Regions from separate parts of the Synechococcus sp. UW86 genome, predicted to be linked through region 1. Evidence: predicted binding sites of a transcription regulator. Region 1 holds the regulator's gene; each other region holds the start of a gene.
The links. The regulator NtcA, encoded in region 1, controls nitrogen genes in cyanobacteria. The targets are predictions, from matches to a motif close to GTANCNNNNGNTAC.
Positions count from the first base shown of each region.

Region 2: the regulator NtcA is predicted to act here: its motif matches at 2,270-2,283, upstream of glnA (type I glutamate--ammonia ligase).
Region 3: the regulator NtcA is predicted to act here: its motif matches at 1,704-1,717, upstream of DXY04_RS03355 (DUF4278 domain-containing protein).
Region 4: the regulator NtcA is predicted to act here: its motif matches at 1,843-1,856, upstream of DXY04_RS03390 (circularly permuted type 2 ATP-grasp protein).

Region 1 covers NZ_UCNU01000009.1:514,274-518,522, forward strand. Annotated here, with positions in the region: gene DXY04_RS05020 (resolvase) at 1-374, opposite strand, end outside; gene DXY04_RS05025 (DUF3084 domain-containing protein) at 371-1,522, opposite strand; gene ntcA (global nitrogen regulator NtcA) at 1,550-2,266, opposite strand; gene rph (ribonuclease PH) at 2,325-3,068, opposite strand; gene DXY04_RS05040 (cob(I)yrinic acid a,c-diamide adenosyltransferase) at 3,214-3,813, shown strand; gene dcd (dCTP deaminase) at 3,813-4,249, shown strand, end outside.
Region 2 covers NZ_UCNU01000017.1:507,381-511,629, reverse strand. Annotated here, with positions in the region: gene DXY04_RS11255 (class I SAM-dependent methyltransferase) at 1-668, opposite strand, end outside; gene glnA (type I glutamate--ammonia ligase) at 783-2,204, opposite strand; gene DXY04_RS11245 (allophycocyanin subunit beta) at 2,411-2,935, shown strand; gene DXY04_RS11240 (alanine--glyoxylate aminotransferase family protein) at 3,031-4,227, shown strand; gene DXY04_RS11235 (nucleoside deaminase) at 4,199-4,249, opposite strand, start outside.
Region 3 covers NZ_UCNU01000009.1:172,024-176,272, reverse strand. Annotated here, with positions in the region: gene DXY04_RS03370 (Zn-dependent hydrolase) at 1-399, shown strand, start outside; gene DXY04_RS03365 (DUF1028 domain-containing protein) at 396-1,070, shown strand; gene DXY04_RS03360 (hypothetical protein) at 1,154-1,330, opposite strand; gene DXY04_RS03355 (DUF4278 domain-containing protein) at 1,453-1,620, opposite strand; gene DXY04_RS03350 (type 1 glutamine amidotransferase) at 1,812-2,570, opposite strand; gene ureC (urease subunit alpha) at 2,567-4,249, opposite strand, start outside.
Region 4 covers NZ_UCNU01000009.1:179,942-184,190, reverse strand. Annotated here, with positions in the region: gene DXY04_RS03395 (alpha-E domain-containing protein) at 1-261, opposite strand, end outside; gene DXY04_RS03390 (circularly permuted type 2 ATP-grasp protein) at 255-1,730, opposite strand; gene DXY04_RS03385 (sodium:solute symporter family protein) at 2,047-3,477, shown strand; gene DXY04_RS12525 (hypothetical protein) at 3,495-3,623, shown strand; gene DXY04_RS03380 (aspartate carbamoyltransferase) at 3,784-4,249, shown strand, end outside.

The DNA.
Region 1 (4,249 bases):
TCCTCAAGCATCACCAAAGCTGCAACAGCATCCAGATCCACCGGTGGAACGCGCAGTCCTGCCGGCAGCATCCGTCGCCAACCTCGAGCCGGCCATAGCGCCCAGTAACGCTGTCTCGCCCTCAGGGTTGTTCCCTGCTCCGGAACCACGGTGAGATGGCCCAGCCGTTCCAGTCGCTGGATCCAGGCTCGGCTTCCCGTGCCATCGCCGATCAGGATGCGGTCGAGAGCGCGGTCTTGATTCCAGTGCTCCAGCCAGGGTTCGACGGCCTCCGGGGCCAGCACATGCCCTTCGCGCACGAGGCCGAGCTGAAGATCGGCCAGCACAAGACCACATTTGCAGCGGCCTGGATCGAGGACGGCCACCCGTTTCATGGGGAGGCCTGAATGGTGACGACGACAGGATCGGCACTGTCGCTGACCCCTGCGGAAATCACGTCCAAGACCACGCTTTGGCTGGTTCCTTCCATGAGGGTCTGGGCCAGTTGGGAGAGGGCTGATCCATCGAACTGAAGGCCTTCGGTCAGGGATCCCCGCCGCTGCACTTCGGCATAGGCCGAGGCCAGGAGAAGGTTCAATCGTGTGCGAATGCCCTCTGGAGTGCGTTCATCCGGTTGCAGTGTGGTGGTGGCCAGCACGTCTCCGCGTTGGGTCACCGGCCGGTTCGGACGCACCTCGGGGAAGGCGTACACCGCTGTTTCACCTCGCAGCACATTGGTGGCTGAGTGCAGCGAGATCACCCAGGTCTCCGGTTTGCGGATGATGCTTTGCAGGCGTTCCACATCGCTGCGCGGAACGCGGATCAACTGCCGTTCGGGTGCTTCGCCAGGTCGCACTTTCCTGTAGGCGTTGAGATTGGCCTCCTGCAACAGCCTGTCGACAGCCTGTTTGGCCTGGTCCGGAGCATCGAGTCGAACCGTTGCTCTTGCCAAGGTCTGTCCGCTGCTGATCACCACCGATCCACGCCGCAAGGCGACCAGATTGCGTTCCAGTTCTTTGAGTTCCTGCTCACCGGCTCGGATGCGGCTGCGAACGCTGTTGAGTTCGGCTTCCGTGCGCTGGATGTCCGCATCGCGGGAGGCGATGTCCTGGCTGAGGCGTTCACGTTCGGCTTCGAGTTGGGCCAGCTCCTTCTGAAGAGGAGCCAGTTCGAGGCGCAGGGTGTTGGCCCGTTGCTGTGATTGCTCGAGCTCAATGGCGATCCGTTTGGTTTCCGTTTGGGTCTTGTCCCGTTCCCGCTCGGCTGCCTTTAGCTGCTGACGGCTGTCTTGGAGTTTCTCCTGCAGGGCATCTAGTTCAAACAGGCCCACCCGCAACTGCCGGCTAACCAGAAGCATCAGGCCAAGTGAGAGTGCGCTGATCAGGCTGCCGGTCAACACCGTGATCAAAACGGCGGTGCGCCGTGGGCGCATGCTGAACAAACTCAGTCGCGCTTTGCCGACGCGGCTGCCCAAGCGGTCGCCCAGGGTCGACAGCACGCCCCCAAGCACCAACAGAACCAGAATCAGTGCCCAGCCGCTCATGGCTGCACAAGTCGGGCGATGGCAGGCCTAGCTGAAGCGTTTGGCCAGCGCGATCGGATCCAGAACGGTGATTTTCTTGCGGTCAATCTGAACCAGACCGGATTGACGCAAGTCTCCCAGCAGACGCGTGATTGTGACGCGTGTTGAGCCAATTGCTTCAGCGATGGCCTGATGGGACAGGCGCAGGTCGATGGTGATGCCCAGCTCATCTGCCACGCCGAAGTCCCTGCAAAGCACCAGCAGGAAGCTCACCAGCCGGGATGACATGTCCCGATGGGTGAGGGTTTCAATCATCGTCTCGGTCTGCAGAATCCGGCTGGAGAGACCCTGAAGCAAGCGCAGGCCAACGCTGGTGTCTGCTTCGATGGCGGCCTTCACGGAAGTCGCTGGTGCCGTCACCATTTCGACCCGGGTGAAGGCCACAGCGTGATAGAAGCGGTCGGACCGTTGGCCTGTCAGCAGTGACAGCACCCCGAAGAGGCTGTTCTCGCGGAGCAGGGCCACGGTGATCTCTTCTCCCGATTCGTAGACGCGGGACAGACGAACGGCTCCCCGGCGGATCAGATACACCCGTTCTGCGGGATCTCCGGGGAAAAAGATGGTCTTGTTGCGATCCACCAGTTCACTGCTAGCGCCATCGAGATCCCGGATGATCTCCAGCAGAGAACGGTTGGCGGGCTCTGCGCTGGGAGCTGGGGCCACCATCTGCGGGGCGTATCGGCTGAAACCTCGGCTACTGGTCATGACAACCCCCTGGTGTGGCGAAGTTACGGAGCCGGCGGTGGCCGCCATGTAGCGGTTATTACGTAACGCTGCTGTGCTCGTTGAAGGCCTGGCGTTGCGCCTGCATCAGGGATGTCAATCCCGGCTCTGCTAAATCCAGCAGCTCATTGAGTTGGCTGCGACTGAAGGGCGCACCCTCCGCAGTTCCCTGGATTTCCAGCAGACGGCCATCGCCGGACTGCACAACGTTCAGGTCCACCTCGGCTCGGCTGTCTTCGCTGTAGTCCAGATCCAGCAAGGCCTGGCCATCAACCAAGCCCACGGATATAGCCGCCACCTGATCGATCAGGGGCGATTGCTCCAGCACTCCTTGGTCCACCAGGGATCGGCAGGCTTGGTCCAGGGCGAGCCAAGCCCCGGTGATCGAGGCCGTCCGGGTGCCGGCGTCCGCTTGGATCACGTCGCAGTCGATCAGCAAGGTGCGCTCCCCTAGACGCTCCATGTCGATTACGGCGCGCAGGCTTCGGCCGATCAGCCGCTGAATTTCCTGGGTGCGACCCGAGAGTTTCATCAGCTCCCGTGATTGCCGCTGTGGGGTGGATCCGGGCAGCAACCGGTATTCGGCGCTGAGCCATCCCAATCCTTCTCCCTTGCGCCAGCGGGGAACCTTGTCCTCCAAGCAAACGCTGCAGAGAACAGCGGTTCGGCCGGTGTGAACCACAAGGGAGCTCAAGGCAAACCCCATGGGATTCCAGGTCACCGAGAACGGTCGCAACTGCTGCGGGCGACGGCCATCAGTGCGTTGTTCAGGGGATTGGCTCATCGTTGGTGTGCAGTTCGTCAAGCCTCGCAGGCGGTTGGTTCTCGCCCTGTCCAAACACCATGGGTGGTGTCAATCCCCTTGTGGAATGTGATCTCGCCGCTACATTCAAGGTCTTGCCGGGGTCGCCCGGACAGATGCTTCCGTGATGACCACAAGCCTCGCCGACCCCCAATCCTTCCAAAATTCCCTGGATCGGGATCAGCAGGCCTTGCAACGGGCGGGCCTGAGGCCCTTGCCTGCCGTCTCTGATCCGCCACCCCTACATCTGGTGGCTCCCGAAGGGCAGCTGCAAGTGCATACGTCGCCTTATCGAGGCAGTTTCGCCACTGTTCTCAGCCAGGCCATGCGAGCTGCCGGCTTGGGCAGTCGTGTTCTGATCAGTCAGTTCCTCAAAGGGGGCGTACAGCAGGGACCGGCCGGCCGGGTGCAGCTCTGCGGAGGCCTCGTTTGGCTGCGGCCGGAAGTGCCCCTCTGCCTCTCCTCGCCGGGGCATCCCGGTGGTGCGGATGCGGTGGCTGAGGTTTGGTCCATCTGCCGTCAGCATCTGATCCAGGGAGATCTCGACCAGCTGGTGTTGGATGAACTCGGCCTTGCCGTGGCCTTCGGATACCTGGATGAGGCGGACGTGATTGCAGCCCTTAAGCAGCGGCCCGCTTCGATGGATGTGATCATCACTGGACCTGCAATCCCCGCCGGTGTGGTGGAGATGGCAGATCAAGTCACGGAGTTGCGCCGAGGTTTCTGATGCTCAAGTGCGATCGCTGGATCACTGAACAGGCCGGGCAGGGAATGATCGAGCCATTCCAGAGCGGTTTGGTCCGTCACCTGGAGCCGGAACAGAAGCTGCGGCCAGTGCTGAGTTTTGGTTGCTCCTCCTACGGCTACGACCTACGCCTTTCTCCCCAGGAATTTCTGATCTTCCGGCATGTTCCAGGCACGGTGATGAACCCCAAGCGGTTCAACCCGGCCAACCTCGAACCCACTCCCCTTCATGAGGATGAAGACGGGCGATATTTCATTCTCCCGGCCCATTCCTATGGCCTCGGTGTGGCCCTGGAGAAGTTGAGGGTTCCCCCCAACATCACCGTGATCTGCTTGGGCAAGAGCACCTATGCTCGCCTTGGAATCATCGTGAACACCACCCCGGCAGAAGCGAGCTGGGAGGGTCACCTCACCCTTGA
Region 2 (4,249 bases), on a different contig from region 1:
GCTTGACGCAGGTACGACTCGGAGAGATCGGTTCCGATCAGCTGCGCGTGAGGGACGGCGGCGCGGATCTGCTGCAGAGTCCGGCCGGTGCCGGTGGCCACATCGAGAATTTTGAGGGAACCCGGAGCACGGTCTGCGAAGTGCTTCAAGCCGCGTTTCAGCGGAGCCAAAACCCTGCGTCGCATGGCATCGGCGGTGCCATTGAAAAGGATTTCCACCTGCAGGTCGTAAAGACCAGCCGAGTGGTCACTCAGGTAGCCGTCGGTTTGATGGTGAAAGTTCTGGAGGTAGTACTCGGGGTAGAGGGTTTCCTCGGTCTCCTTGGGTAGGTCCCGCACATTGCGCTCCCGGCGTCGATCCCAGGTGGAGGGAAGATCCAGCCAAACCTGCGGGTAGCGGCTGACCCAGTCGAGCCAGGGTGCATCGAACAGCAACTGCTCGGGGTAAATCCCCTGTTCGGCGTCCTGCCAGTCCTGTTCTTGGAGCTTGTTCATATCGAGCCGGAGCTCTCCAAGAACTTCGGCGGACACGGGCTCGGTTTTCGGCACCGCATCGGGGGCCAACAGCTCCATCAGCTTGGTGCTCAGCTCCTTGTGGGCCAGGCCCGCGATGCTTTTGCCTTGCTGAAGCGTTTGGTACGCAAGCTTGCTCAGGGGCGTTGACGCCATCTCAGATTCAGACAACAGAACCATTCCAACGAATGAGGCGCGCAATCGCGTGGCCAGCAGTCCACAAAAAAACCCGCCTCCTTGGAGGCGGGTCGTGGGATGCATGGGCGCTGATCAAGCGTCGTAGTACATGGTGAATTCGTGGGGGTGCGGCCGCTGGCGCAGCTGCTGAACCTCCTCGTACTTGAGGTCGATCCAGTTGTCGATGAAGTCGTCGCTGAACACACCGCCAGCGGTGAGGAAGCCGCGGTCGGCATTCAACGCTTCCAGGGCACCGTTGAGGGATGCGGGAACCGTTGCGATCTTGGACAGCTCCTCAGCTGCCAGTTCGAACAGGTCACGATCTTCGCCATCGCCGGGATCGATCTGGTTCTTGATGCCGTCCAGGCCGGCCATCATCATGGCGCTGAAGGCCAGATAAGGGTTGGCGAGGGCATCGCCGGAACGGAACTCGAGGCGCTTGGCCTTCGGGCTCGGGCCGGTGAGCGGGATCCGCACGGCGGCAGAGCGGTTGCCCTCGGAGTAGACGAGGTTCACCGGGGCTTCGAAACCGGGCACCAGACGCTTGTAGCTGTTGGTGGTGGGGTTGGTGAAAGCCAGGAAGGCGGGGGCGTGCTTGAGGATGCCGCCGATGTACCAGCGGGCCGTCTGCGAGAGGTTGGCGTAGGTGCCTTCGCCGAAGAACAGGGGCTGACCGCCCTTCCAGAGGCTCTGGTGCACGTGCATGCCGGAGCCGTTGTCGTTGAAGACCGGCTTGGGCATGAAGGTGGCCGTCTTGCCGTACTTCTTGGCCACGTTGCGCACGACGTACTTGTACGTCATCACGTTGTCGGCGGCCTGGATTAGCTCAGCAAATTTCATGCCGAGTTCGTGCTGGCCCGCGCCGGCCACCTCGTGGTGGTGCTTCTCGGTGGGAATGCCCAGCTGACCCATCAGCAGGAGCATCTCGGAGCGGATGTCCTGGGCGGTGTCGTTGGGAGCGACAGGGAAGTAGCCCTCCTTCTCCTGGATCTTGTAGGCGAGGTTGCCGCCTTCTTCGATCCGTCCGGTGTTCCAGCCCGCTTCGATCGTGTCGACGCTGTAGAAGGAACCGCCTTCGGCCGAGTTGTAGCGGACGTCGTCGAAGAGGAAGAACTCCGGCTCAGGACCGAAGAAGGCCATGTCGGCCAGGCCGGTGCTGGCCAGGTGATTCAGTGCCCGCTGAGCCAGGGCACGGGGGCAGCGCTCGTAGGGCTTGCCGGTGCGCGGCTCCTGAATCGAGCAAATCATGCTCAGGGTTTTGTGCCTGTAGAAGGGATCAACCCAGGCGGTGTTGGCGTCCGGCACCATGGCCATGTCGGAGGCCTGGATGCCTTTCCAGCCGCGGATGGATGAGCCGTCAAAAGCCAGGCCCTCCGTGAAGGACTCTTCCTCCAGCAGATCGGTGCAGACCGTGAGGTGCTGCCACTTGCCGTGCAGATCGGTGAATTTGAGGTCGATCAGTTCGATGCCTTCGTCCTTGATCTGGCGCAGGACGTCCTGGGGGGATTTCGACATAAGAAAGGACTGCTCGACTGAATTGTGCAGTGATGTGACCGTAAACAGCCACAAGACACCATTTTGTATCAAGAGGTACGTTTTAACCGCCAGAAGGCGACTGCGTAACCGTTTCTGTCAACTTGGCTGAAATGCAGGCATGCCAAAGGATCTGCCCCCCTCAACGGTGTTAGCTTCCGCTGGGGATCCTCTGGAGATTCAGGGACATGCGCGATGCAATCAGCGGTCTGATCGGTCGTTATGACCAGCTGGGTCGCTATTTCGACCGCCCGGCGATCGACAGCATCAATGTGTATCTGGATGAATCCGCGCTGCGGATTCAGGCCGTAGAGCTGATCAACGGATCCTCGGCTGAGATTGTGCGTGAGGCCAGCCAGCGCCTGTTCCGGGATGAACCCGACCTGTTGCTGCCTGGCGGCAACGCCTACACCACCCGTCGGCTCGCCGCCTGCCTGCGGGATATGGACTATTTCCTGCGTTACGCCAGCTACGCCCTGGTGGCAGGTGACTCAACGATCCTCAATGAGCGTGTGCTGAACGGACTCGACGACACCTACAAGAGTCTCGGCGTTCCCACCGGCCCAACGGTCCGCAGCATCGTTCTGCTGGGAGAGGTTGTTTCCGAGATGCTTCTGGCCAACGGTGCTGCATCCGATCAGCTCGCCACCGTTCTTCAGCCGTTTGATCACCTGGCCAAGGGCCTGGGTGAAACCAATGTGCGCCAGCGCTGATCCAGCACGCTCCACGCAAGATCTGAACAGGTTGCAATCAAGCCTCCTTCACCCCTTCCAAGGGGCGTGACTGCGTAGGCTCAACACTCGAACCAATGAATAGGGCTTTGGCGACGACGAACTCACTCCTCTCTGTTGACGATCGTCACCGCAAAGCCTTTGCACCGATCGGCACACCCGACCGCCTCCTGCTTGGACCAGGCCCCTCCAACGCCCATCCAACAGTTCTGAAGGCTCTGTCGCGAACCCCGATTGGTCACCTTGATCCTCTCTATGTGGATCTGATGGGCGAAGTGCAGGAACTGCTGCGTTACGCCTGGCAAACGGATAACCGCCTCACGCTTCCGATGAGCGGCACCGGCAGTGCTGCCATGGAGGCAACCATCGCCAACACCGTTGAGCCTGGAGACACCGTTCTGGTGGCGGTGAAGGGATATTTCGGCCTGCGACTGGCTGACATGGCCGGCCGCTATCGCGCTGAGGTGAAGACCATTGAAAAGCCCTGGGGTGAGTGGTTTTCCCTCGATGAGCTGGAAGCTGCCCTGATTGAGCACAAGCCCGTCATCCTGGCGATGGTCCATGCCGAAACCTCAACGGGTGTCTGCCAACCCATGGAGGGCATCGGCGACCTCTGCCGGAAGCATGATTGCCTTCTGCTGCTCGACACCGTCACCTCTCTGGGGGGCGTTCCGCTCTACATCGATGAGTGGAAAGTCGATCTCGCCTATAGCTGCAGCCAGAAGGGCCTGAGCTGCCCTCCCGGTCTCGGACCCTTCACCATGGGCCCCCGTGCTGAGGCCAAGATGACAGCCCGTCAGGGCAAGGTGCCCAACTGGTATCTGGACGTTTCCTTGTTGAACCAGTACTGGGGCAGCGACCGCGTCTATCACCACACCGCGCCGGTCAACATGAATTTCGGCATGCGTGAGGCCCTGCGTCTCCTTGCTGAAGAAGGTCTCGATCAGGCCTGGGCACGCCATCGCAGCAATGCGGAGATGCTTTGGAACGGGCTGGAAAGTCTCGGCCTTTCGATGCATGTGCCGGCCGAGCGCCGACTGCCCACCCTCACCACAGTTCGCATCCCTGAAGGTGTGGATGGCAAGGCCTTCAGTCAGCACCTGCTCAACAACCACGGCATTGAAGTTGGTGGTGGACTCGGCAGCCTGGCCGGCAAAATCTGGCGCATCGGCCTGATGGGGTACAACTCCACCCCTGAAAACGTGAACCGTCTGCTCAACCTGTTTGAGACAGAGCTGCCTCGCTTCAGCGGTTCCGTCGCCGCCGCCGCCTGAACCAGCGTTCCAGCTGCTCCCT
Region 3 (4,249 bases), 340 kb from region 1:
GTCGCCTTGACCGTTGACCTCAGGGATGTGGATCCGACCGTCCTCGATCAGTTGGTGGAGGAGTTGATGCAGCAGGTGGAGAACATCGGTGCTGAAACGGGCTGTCCGATTGCGGTGGACCCTCAGTTCAGCGTTGATCCCACCCCCGCTGATGCTGTGGTGATGGCCGCGATCGCTGCGGCCGCGGCCGATCTCGGCTTGTCCCACAGCCATCTCCCCAGCCGTGCCAGCCACGATGCGCAGGAGGTTGGCCGCCGTTGGCCGATGGGAATGATTTTTGTGCCCAGCCGGGGCGGCCTGAGTCATTCCGCTGCAGAGTTCACCAGTGACGAGCAGTGCTGGGCGGGCACCGCGGTGCTGCTGGAAACGTTGCTGCGGCTCGACCGTCAGCTGCCGTGACCTTTTCGATCCTGGCCCGGGACCCCAGCAACGGTCGCTTTGGTGTTGCTGTGGCCACCTGTCATCTGGCCGTTGGATCCACTGTGCCTCACATCCGCGCCGGGGTTGGTGCCGTCGCCACCCAGGCCCACACCAATCCGTATCTGGGGATTTGTGGCCTTGAGCGCCTGGAGCAGAGTTCGGATGCCGAGAGCGTTCTCACCAGCCTTCTTGCGGATGATCAGCACCGTGACCGGCGTCAGTTTCACCTGATCGATCTGGACGGTCGTACGGCCTGTTGGACGGGGCAGGATTGCGGCCCTTGGGCAGGCCATCGCCATCAGCGTGATCTGTCTGTTGCCGGTAATTGCTTGGTGGATGAGGGCGTGCTGGCAGCCATGGAGCAGGCCTTTCTCACCAGCGACCCTAGCTTGAAACTGGGCCGCCGCCTGATGATGGCTCTGCTGGCCGGGGAAGCGGCTGGTGGTGACCATCGTTCTCCCTTCTGCACGTCAGCGGCGGTGCAGGTGAGCGGCGAAGCGGCTTTCCCGCTGTTGGATCTGCGCGTTGATTTCCACGAGCGCGCCGTGGAGCAGTTGATGGAGGTGTACGAGCGCAGTCAGGCTCTCTGGGCCCAGGAGTGGAGGGATGAACTGTCGGAGTTGCCGATGCTCAACCGTTTGGTGGCTTAAGCATTCACCATCGGTCACGCCATTAAAAAAGCCCTGCAACACAGCCGTGTGCAGGGCTTATCGGCAATTCATTTCCGGTGTGTTCAGCTGGGGACGGATGCTTCCCACTCCACGTTCAGGCCGGCCTGACGGGCGTCGGTGATCAGGTCATCGATGCAATCCATGCCAAAGGCGGCTTGTCCAGACAGCAGGGCATCCCATTCCTGAGACGGAAAGTGGGTCTGCAGCCAGAACACTCCATGCACGCTGGAGGGACTCACTTGCACAAGGCCTTGGTCGAGGCGAGAGGTGATGAGATCCAACGTCGTTGCTGAAGCTGGATCTATTACGCCTCAATCCTCGGGACTGGAATGTTCGAGTTGCTACGGATTAAGAAGTTGGCCTAGCGCGTGTAGCCCACGCCGCGGTAAACGAGCTGCACCGGAGTGCGGTGGTTGTTGATCTGGCGGGCTTGGTACACGTTGCGGCGGTAAACCAGCTGCACCCCGGGCTTGCCCTGAGTTGCGTTGTTTTGCTGGTACTGATGCCCGCGATAGAGAAGGGTGGTCATTGGATGGTCCTCGAAGCAAGCTCAGGTCCCCGTTCCATGGCCTGAGGCGAACTGCGCTTCGCGCGATGCGAAGTGAACGATCGGTAGCTGTTGCTACAGAAATATTGAAGCTCTTGCAAATGCCGAAGTGGTGTTCAGGTTGATACCTCTTCAGAAAAGTTTTTGGTTTTGTTTATTTTTGTGCGTAGGAATTAGTGGGTCTGGCTGATCTCAATCAGTTGATCGAGCACAGCATTGAAGAAGTTTCGGCCTTGTTCCTGAAGCGTGGTGCCCAGCCTGAGCCAGTCCTGGGTCAGGCGATCGGGCCCTTCAGCTCCAAGGGCGTTCACCACGTAGTCGTGGTCGTTGGCGATCCAGCATTCAAGCGCTTCACCGTCGATCTCGAGGTGGCACTGCAGGCCAATGGCGTGGGCTCCGAGTCGAAACACCTGTTCGGCGCAGTGCAGTGAAGAACCCAGCAGGGTTGCATCAGCCGGGAGGTGGATGCGATCACCATGCCAATGCAGCACCAGGGTGCTGCTTGGTTGCCCCGTGAGCAGGGCCTCATCACTGGGATCCGCGACCCAGTGAATCGCGCCGAGCCCCAGTTCCTTCAGCTGCTGCGGTGGTGCTCCCACCTGCAGCGGTTGCACGCTGCCCCCTGCAGCCACAGCCAAGAGCTGTGCCCCCAGGCAGATGCCCAGCACCGGTCGGCGTTGCTGGTGCCAGGCCCTCAACCAGTCCAGTTCCTGCCGCAACCAGTCCATGCATGGTTGCTCGCGATCGTTCACGCTCATCGGGCCACCGAGCACAAGGGCGATGCTGTTCGCACATGTCCTGGGGTCCGGCAGTGGGTCGCCCCGGTCGGGCCTCAGGATCTCGAGTGTCAGGCCCCGCTGCCGCGCCAGCTCTCCCACCAGTGCGGCGTCTTCATGGTCCACGTGTTGGACCACCAGCAGCGTGGGGCTCAAAGCAGCAGGTAGCGCTGGGCGAGGGGCAGCACCTCGGCGGGCTCACAGGTGAGCAGTTCACCATCAGCGAACACCTCATAGGTCTGTGGGTCCACGCTCACCTTGGGCAGCGCTGAATTCAGCTTGAGTGCGTTCTTGCCCACGCTGCGGGTGTCCTTCACCGCCATGCAGGTGCGCTCCAGCCCCAGCTGGCGTTGGATGTCAGCATCCATCGCCGCTTCGCTCACGAAGGTGAGACAACTGGGCGCGAGGGCTTTGCCGAAGGCGCCGAACATCGGCCGGCCGTGCACCGGGCCCGGGGTGGGAATCGAGGCGTTGGCATCGCCCATCTGGGCCCAGACGATCGAACCGCCCTTCACCACCAGTTCCGGGCGAATGCCGAAGAAGCCAGGCTTCCACAGCACAAGATCGGCGAGTTTGCCGGTTTCGATTGACCCCACTTCGCTGCTGATGCCGTGGGCCAACGCCGGGTTGATCGTCACCTTGGCGATGTAACGCTTGAGCCGGTGGTTGTCGTTGCGAGCGGAGTCTTCCGGCAATGCACCGCGCTGCACCTTCATCTTGTGGGCGGTCTGGAAGGTGCGGGTGATCACCTCGCCCACGCGGCCCATGGCCTGGGAGTCGCTGGCGATGATCGAGAAGGCGCCCAGGTCGTGAAGGATGTCTTCGGCGGCGATCGTTTCGCGCCGGATCCGTGATTCGGCAAAGGCAACGTCCTCGGGGATCTTCGGATCGAGGTGGTGGCACACCATCAGCATGTCGAGGTGCTCCTCGAGCGTGTTGCGGGTGTAAGGCCGGGTGGGGTTGGTGCTGCTGGGCAGCACGTTGGCTTCGCCGCAGATCTTGATGATGTCCGGCGCGTGTCCACCGCCGGCGCCTTCGGTGTGGAAGGTGTGAATCGTGCGTCCCTTGATGGCGGCGATCGTGTCTTCCACGAAGCCGGCTTCGTTCAAGGTGTCGGTGTGGATGCACACCTGCACATCCATCCGATCGGCCACGGATAGGCAGGCATCGATGGTGGCGGGCGTGGTGCCCCAGTCTTCGTGCAGCTTCAGGCCGCAGGCACCGGCGCGCACCTGTTCCTCCAGCGCTTCCGGGGTGCTGGCGTTGCCTTTGCCGAAGAAGCCCAGGTTCACCGGCAGGCCTTCGGCGGCCTGGAGCATCCGTCCGATGTGGAAGGCGCCGGGGGTGCAGGTGGTGGCATTGGTGCCGGTGGCCGGTCCGGTGCCGCCGCCCATCAGCGTGGTGACGCCGCTGGCCAGTGCCGTTTCGATCTGCTGGGGGCAGATGAAGTGGATGTGGGTGTCGATGCCACCCGCCGTAAGGATGTGGCCCTCCCCAGCGATGGCTTCGGTGCCGGGGCCCACCACGATCGTCACCCCCTCCTGGGTGTCGGGGTTGCCGGCTTTGCCGATGCCCACGATGCGGCCGTCCTTGAGGCCGACATCGGCTTTGACGATGCCCCACCAGTCGAGGATCAGGGCATTGGTGATCACCGTGTCGACGGCGCCCTCGGCTCGAGGGGTCTGGGATTGGCCCATGCCGTCGCGGATCACCTTGCCGCCGCCGAACTTCACCTCATCGCCGTAGACGGTGTAGTCCTTTTCGACTTCCAGAATCAGATCGGTGTCGGCCAGGCGAACCCTGTCGCCGGTGGTGGGTCCGTAGGTCTCGGCGTA
Region 4 (4,249 bases), 330 kb from region 1:
AATGCAACTCACGATGCTGTTGGGATTGCTGCGGTCCAGCAGCAGGAAGCGCACCACCTGTTTGGGCGTGGCACCGGGGTAGGCCGTATCGAAGCGGTGGCGATCTCCCGTCACCTCCACCAGCGGCAGCCACGGTTCGGCGCTGCCCGGAGGACAGTCCAATGCCATCGCTTCACTCACTTCCAGAAAGCGCGAGATGTTTTCGGCCCGTTCCAGATAGCGGTTGATCCAGTAGAGCGAATCGGCAACGCGACTCAGCACGGCACAGCCTCCTGGGCTTGCGGTGCTGCCATCGGTTGGTCGTCGACGATCCAGGTGTCCTTGCAGCCGCCGCCCTGGGACGAATTCACCACCAGTGAGCCCCGCTTGAGGGCCACGCGCGTCAGCCCCCCTGGACTCACCCAGCTGCTTGCGCCGCGCAGCACATAGGGGCGCAGATCCACATGGCAGGGGTAGAGCTCACCGTCACTGAGGGATGGCACGGTGGAGAGTTGCAGCGTGGGCTGCGCAATGAAGTTGCGGGGATTCGCACGGATCTTCGTGTCGAAGTCCGCTAGCTCCGATCGGCTGGCCTGGGGGCCGATCAGCATTCCGTAGCCGCCGGCTTCCGCCACCGACTTCACCACCAGTTGCTCGAGGTGTTCGAGCACATAGCGCTGATCGTCTGGCCGGGCACAGAGGTAGGTGGGAACGTTCTCGATGATCGGCTCCTCATCGAGGTAGTAGCGGATCATCGCCGGCACGTGGGCATAGATCAGCTTGTCGTCGGCGATGCCGGTGCCAGGGGCGTTGGCGATGGCGACCCGTCCTTGCCGCAGCACGTCGATCAGGCCCGGCACCCCCAGCATCGAGTCCTTGCGGAACACGGTGGGATCAAGAAAATCATCGTCGATGCGTCGGTAGATCACATCCACGGGTTCCAGGCCATTGGTGCTGCGCATCCACACCCGGCCGCCTTCGCACACCAGATCGCGCCCCTCCACCAGGTGAATGCCCATTTCTTGGGCCAGGTAGCTGTGTTCGAAATAGGCGCTGTTGAACACCCCGGGCGTCAAGATCGCCACGCGGGGGGTGTCACTCCAGGGCGCCAGGTCCTGAAGGGTGCGCAGCAGATGGGAGGGATAGTCGTCGATCGGTTGAACGGCACGGCCTTCGAACAGGCCAGAGAACAATCGCTTCATCACCCGACGGTTCTCGAGGAAGTAGGCCACCCCAGAAGGACAGCGCAGGTTGTCCTCCAACACCCGCCAGGTGCCCTTGCCGTCGCGGATCAGGTCAAGCCCGGAGATGTGGCACCAGCGGTTGAGGGGCAGGCTGATGCCCTGCATCTGAGGTCGCCAACCGGAGGAACTTTCCACGTCTTCCCGTGGGATCACACCGTCGTTGAGGATCTGCTGGGGGCCATAGATGTCAGCGAGGAAGCAGTCGATGGCTTCCAGGCGTTGCAGCAGTCCCCGCTCCAGGGTGATCCAGTCGCTGCGGCCGATCAGCCGAGGCAAGGGATCGAAGGGGAGAATTCGTTCGCTGCCTTTGAGGCCGGAATCGTTGAGGCGGAAGGTGGCGCCGAGGCGACGCAGCAGCTGACTGGCCGAAGCATGGCTGCGGTTGAGCTCGGGCAATCCCATCTGCCCCAGTGATGCGAGTAGTGGGGCCAGATCGGTTCGTGGTGTGGCCGTTTCACCGCAGAAATATTCGTCGAAGCCGACTGTCGGTTTGTAGTCGGTGAACATCCTGATCGCACAATCGAGGTTTATCCAAGGCGTCGCCCCACTCCACTTCGGGTGGTGGTTGCTACACATTCCGCAATTTCAGGCAAGAGGACGCTGATCGCCTGTTGTTTGGGTATCCGTAGGCACCTGAATCGAGGGCACAGGGCCAGGGCAGGGTGCCTCCTTTGCTTATCTGTCTCTGGAGTTCAAACGCTCTTCGCCTTGGATGAATTGCTCTGGGCGCGACTGATCTTTGCCCTTGGTGCCGTTGTGACTGCGGCGACGGTGGTGATGATTCTGCGCGGACACATGTATTGGAACCGCAGGGGGTCGATGGATGTCCGCTGACTCGGTTCCCTTCCTTCAGCCCGGGATCGCCTGGGCGTTGGTGGTGCTGTTCTCTGTTCTCTGGGTGGCGCTGGGGATTGCCTGGGGCCGGCGTGGTCAAGGCAATGCCGACGACTACATGCTGGCGGGGCGCAACATCGGGCTGGCCTTGAGCACGGCCACGTTGATGGCCTCCTGGGTCACCGGCAACACCACCCTGCTCGCTCCTGAATTCGGCTACAAAACTGGCCTCTGGGGCATGTTCAGCTATGCGCTGGCCGGGCTTGGCCTGATTCTGTTCGCCCCCCTGGCCTCCCGGATCAAGCAGTTGATGCCCAACGGTCGCACCAGTGGGGACTTCATCCGATTGCGCTACGGACGCCTGGCCTGGTGGGTGTTCATGCTGATCACCGCGATCTACACCCTGGGCTTTCTGATGACCCAGGCGATGGGTGCTGGCCTGCTGCTGCAGGCCCTTTCAGGCTTTGATTACCACGTGGGAATGGTGGTGGTGATTGGTGTTGCCACCGTCTACACCCTCTTCGGTGGAATGCGGGCCGTGATCGGCACCGATTTCATTCAGTCGCTGTTGATCATGGTGCTGCTGGCGGTGGTGGCGGTGCTCGCCTTCCGTCAATTCTCGATGCCCGAGGTGCATGCCTCCTTGTTGGCCCGGCATCCCGATCGGCTTGATCTGCTGCTGCCGGCGGGCTTGTTGATTGCCTGGAATTCCGCCCTCTTTTCGATGGGCGAGGTGTTTCACAACAACATCTGGTGGTCCCGCGTGTTCGCTAGTCGGCGCTCGGTGGTGATGACCTCTTTTGTTTTGGGGGGAATCGCCTGGATGAGCGTGCCGATGGTGACGGGCTCCATCGGACTGGTGGCCCTGGCCCGTGAGTTGCCTCTCGAGCAGGTGAACATGGTGTTCCCTGTGATGGCAGCCGATCTGCTTGGGGCCGGTGGCGCGGCCCTGGTGTTTGTGGTGGTGTTTGCCTCACTCACCTCCACCTTGGATTCGTTGCTGGCATCCACCGCCGATCTGTTGGCGGAGGATGTGTACTTCCGCCTGTTGCGGCCCCAGGCCAGCGACCTGCAGCTCAAGCAGGCGGCGCGGCTGATGGTGGTGGGCTTGGCCGTCGTCACCCTGGCGCTGTCCTGGCCGCGGCTGGATTCGCTGGCGTCGGTGCTGTTCTTCACCGGTGCCCTGGTGGCCTCCACGGTTTGGCCTGTGGCATGCGGCCTGTACTGGCGCACGGCCAACCGCACGGCTGCCATCGCGGCCATGCTTGCCGGCAGCGTTGTGGGCCTGCTCGCCTATGGGCTGATCGCGCCCTACTGCGCTGCTGTGTTTTCAGCGGCCGTCTCGGCCGTCGTGATGCTGATTGGCAGTCGCATGCGGCCGGAACGCTTCGACTTCACCTTGCTGCAGGAGGAGGGATGATCCAAACACTTCCTTTGATGGCCAGCCTTGTTGGTCTGTCGGGTTTTCAGTTTCTGCTGGTGGCCAGTCAGTTCGCCCTGGTGCTGTCGGTGCTCGTGCTGCTGGTGATTTGGTGGGTGGAGTGGCGCAATGGCCGGGTTTGGTGATGTCTCCTTTAGCTGTCCACCCAGCACAATCCTTTCCGGATCTTTGCTTAAGAAGCTGCTTCTTCGTGGACGCAGCGGTGTGGTTGTTGTTACCGGTAAAAGATGTAGTTCCTGGCTTTAGCACTCGGTTTGGCAAACAGAGTGTTGATCAGATCCCGCTATGGCACAGGCCAAAACAGCAGTTGTGGACGCGTCTTCGGTTCAGATTCGGTTTGAGCCGATGGGGCCCGATGTCTACGGGCAGAACCAACCGCAGGAGCTGCTGGCCGCGATTGCTGAAGATGTTGAACCTTTGAAGGATTTGGTGGATCAGCACGTGGTGTCGATCCAACCGTTTCGCCCTGAGGTTTTGTTGCAGGTGTTTCGCCTGGCGGCGAAGTTTGAGAGCAATCCAGATCGCTATTGCCGTCACAACACGCCTCTTACAGGCAAGATTCTGATCAACGCGTTTTACGAACCAAGCACGCGCACGCGGCTGTCTTTTGATAGTGCCTGGCACCGACTCGGCGGTACCTCCATCAACATCACCGATAGGGCCACCACGGGGATTGCCAAGGGTGAATCTCTGGAAGATGTCGCCCACATGTTCAACAACTACGGCGATTGTGTGGTGCTTCGGGACAGCG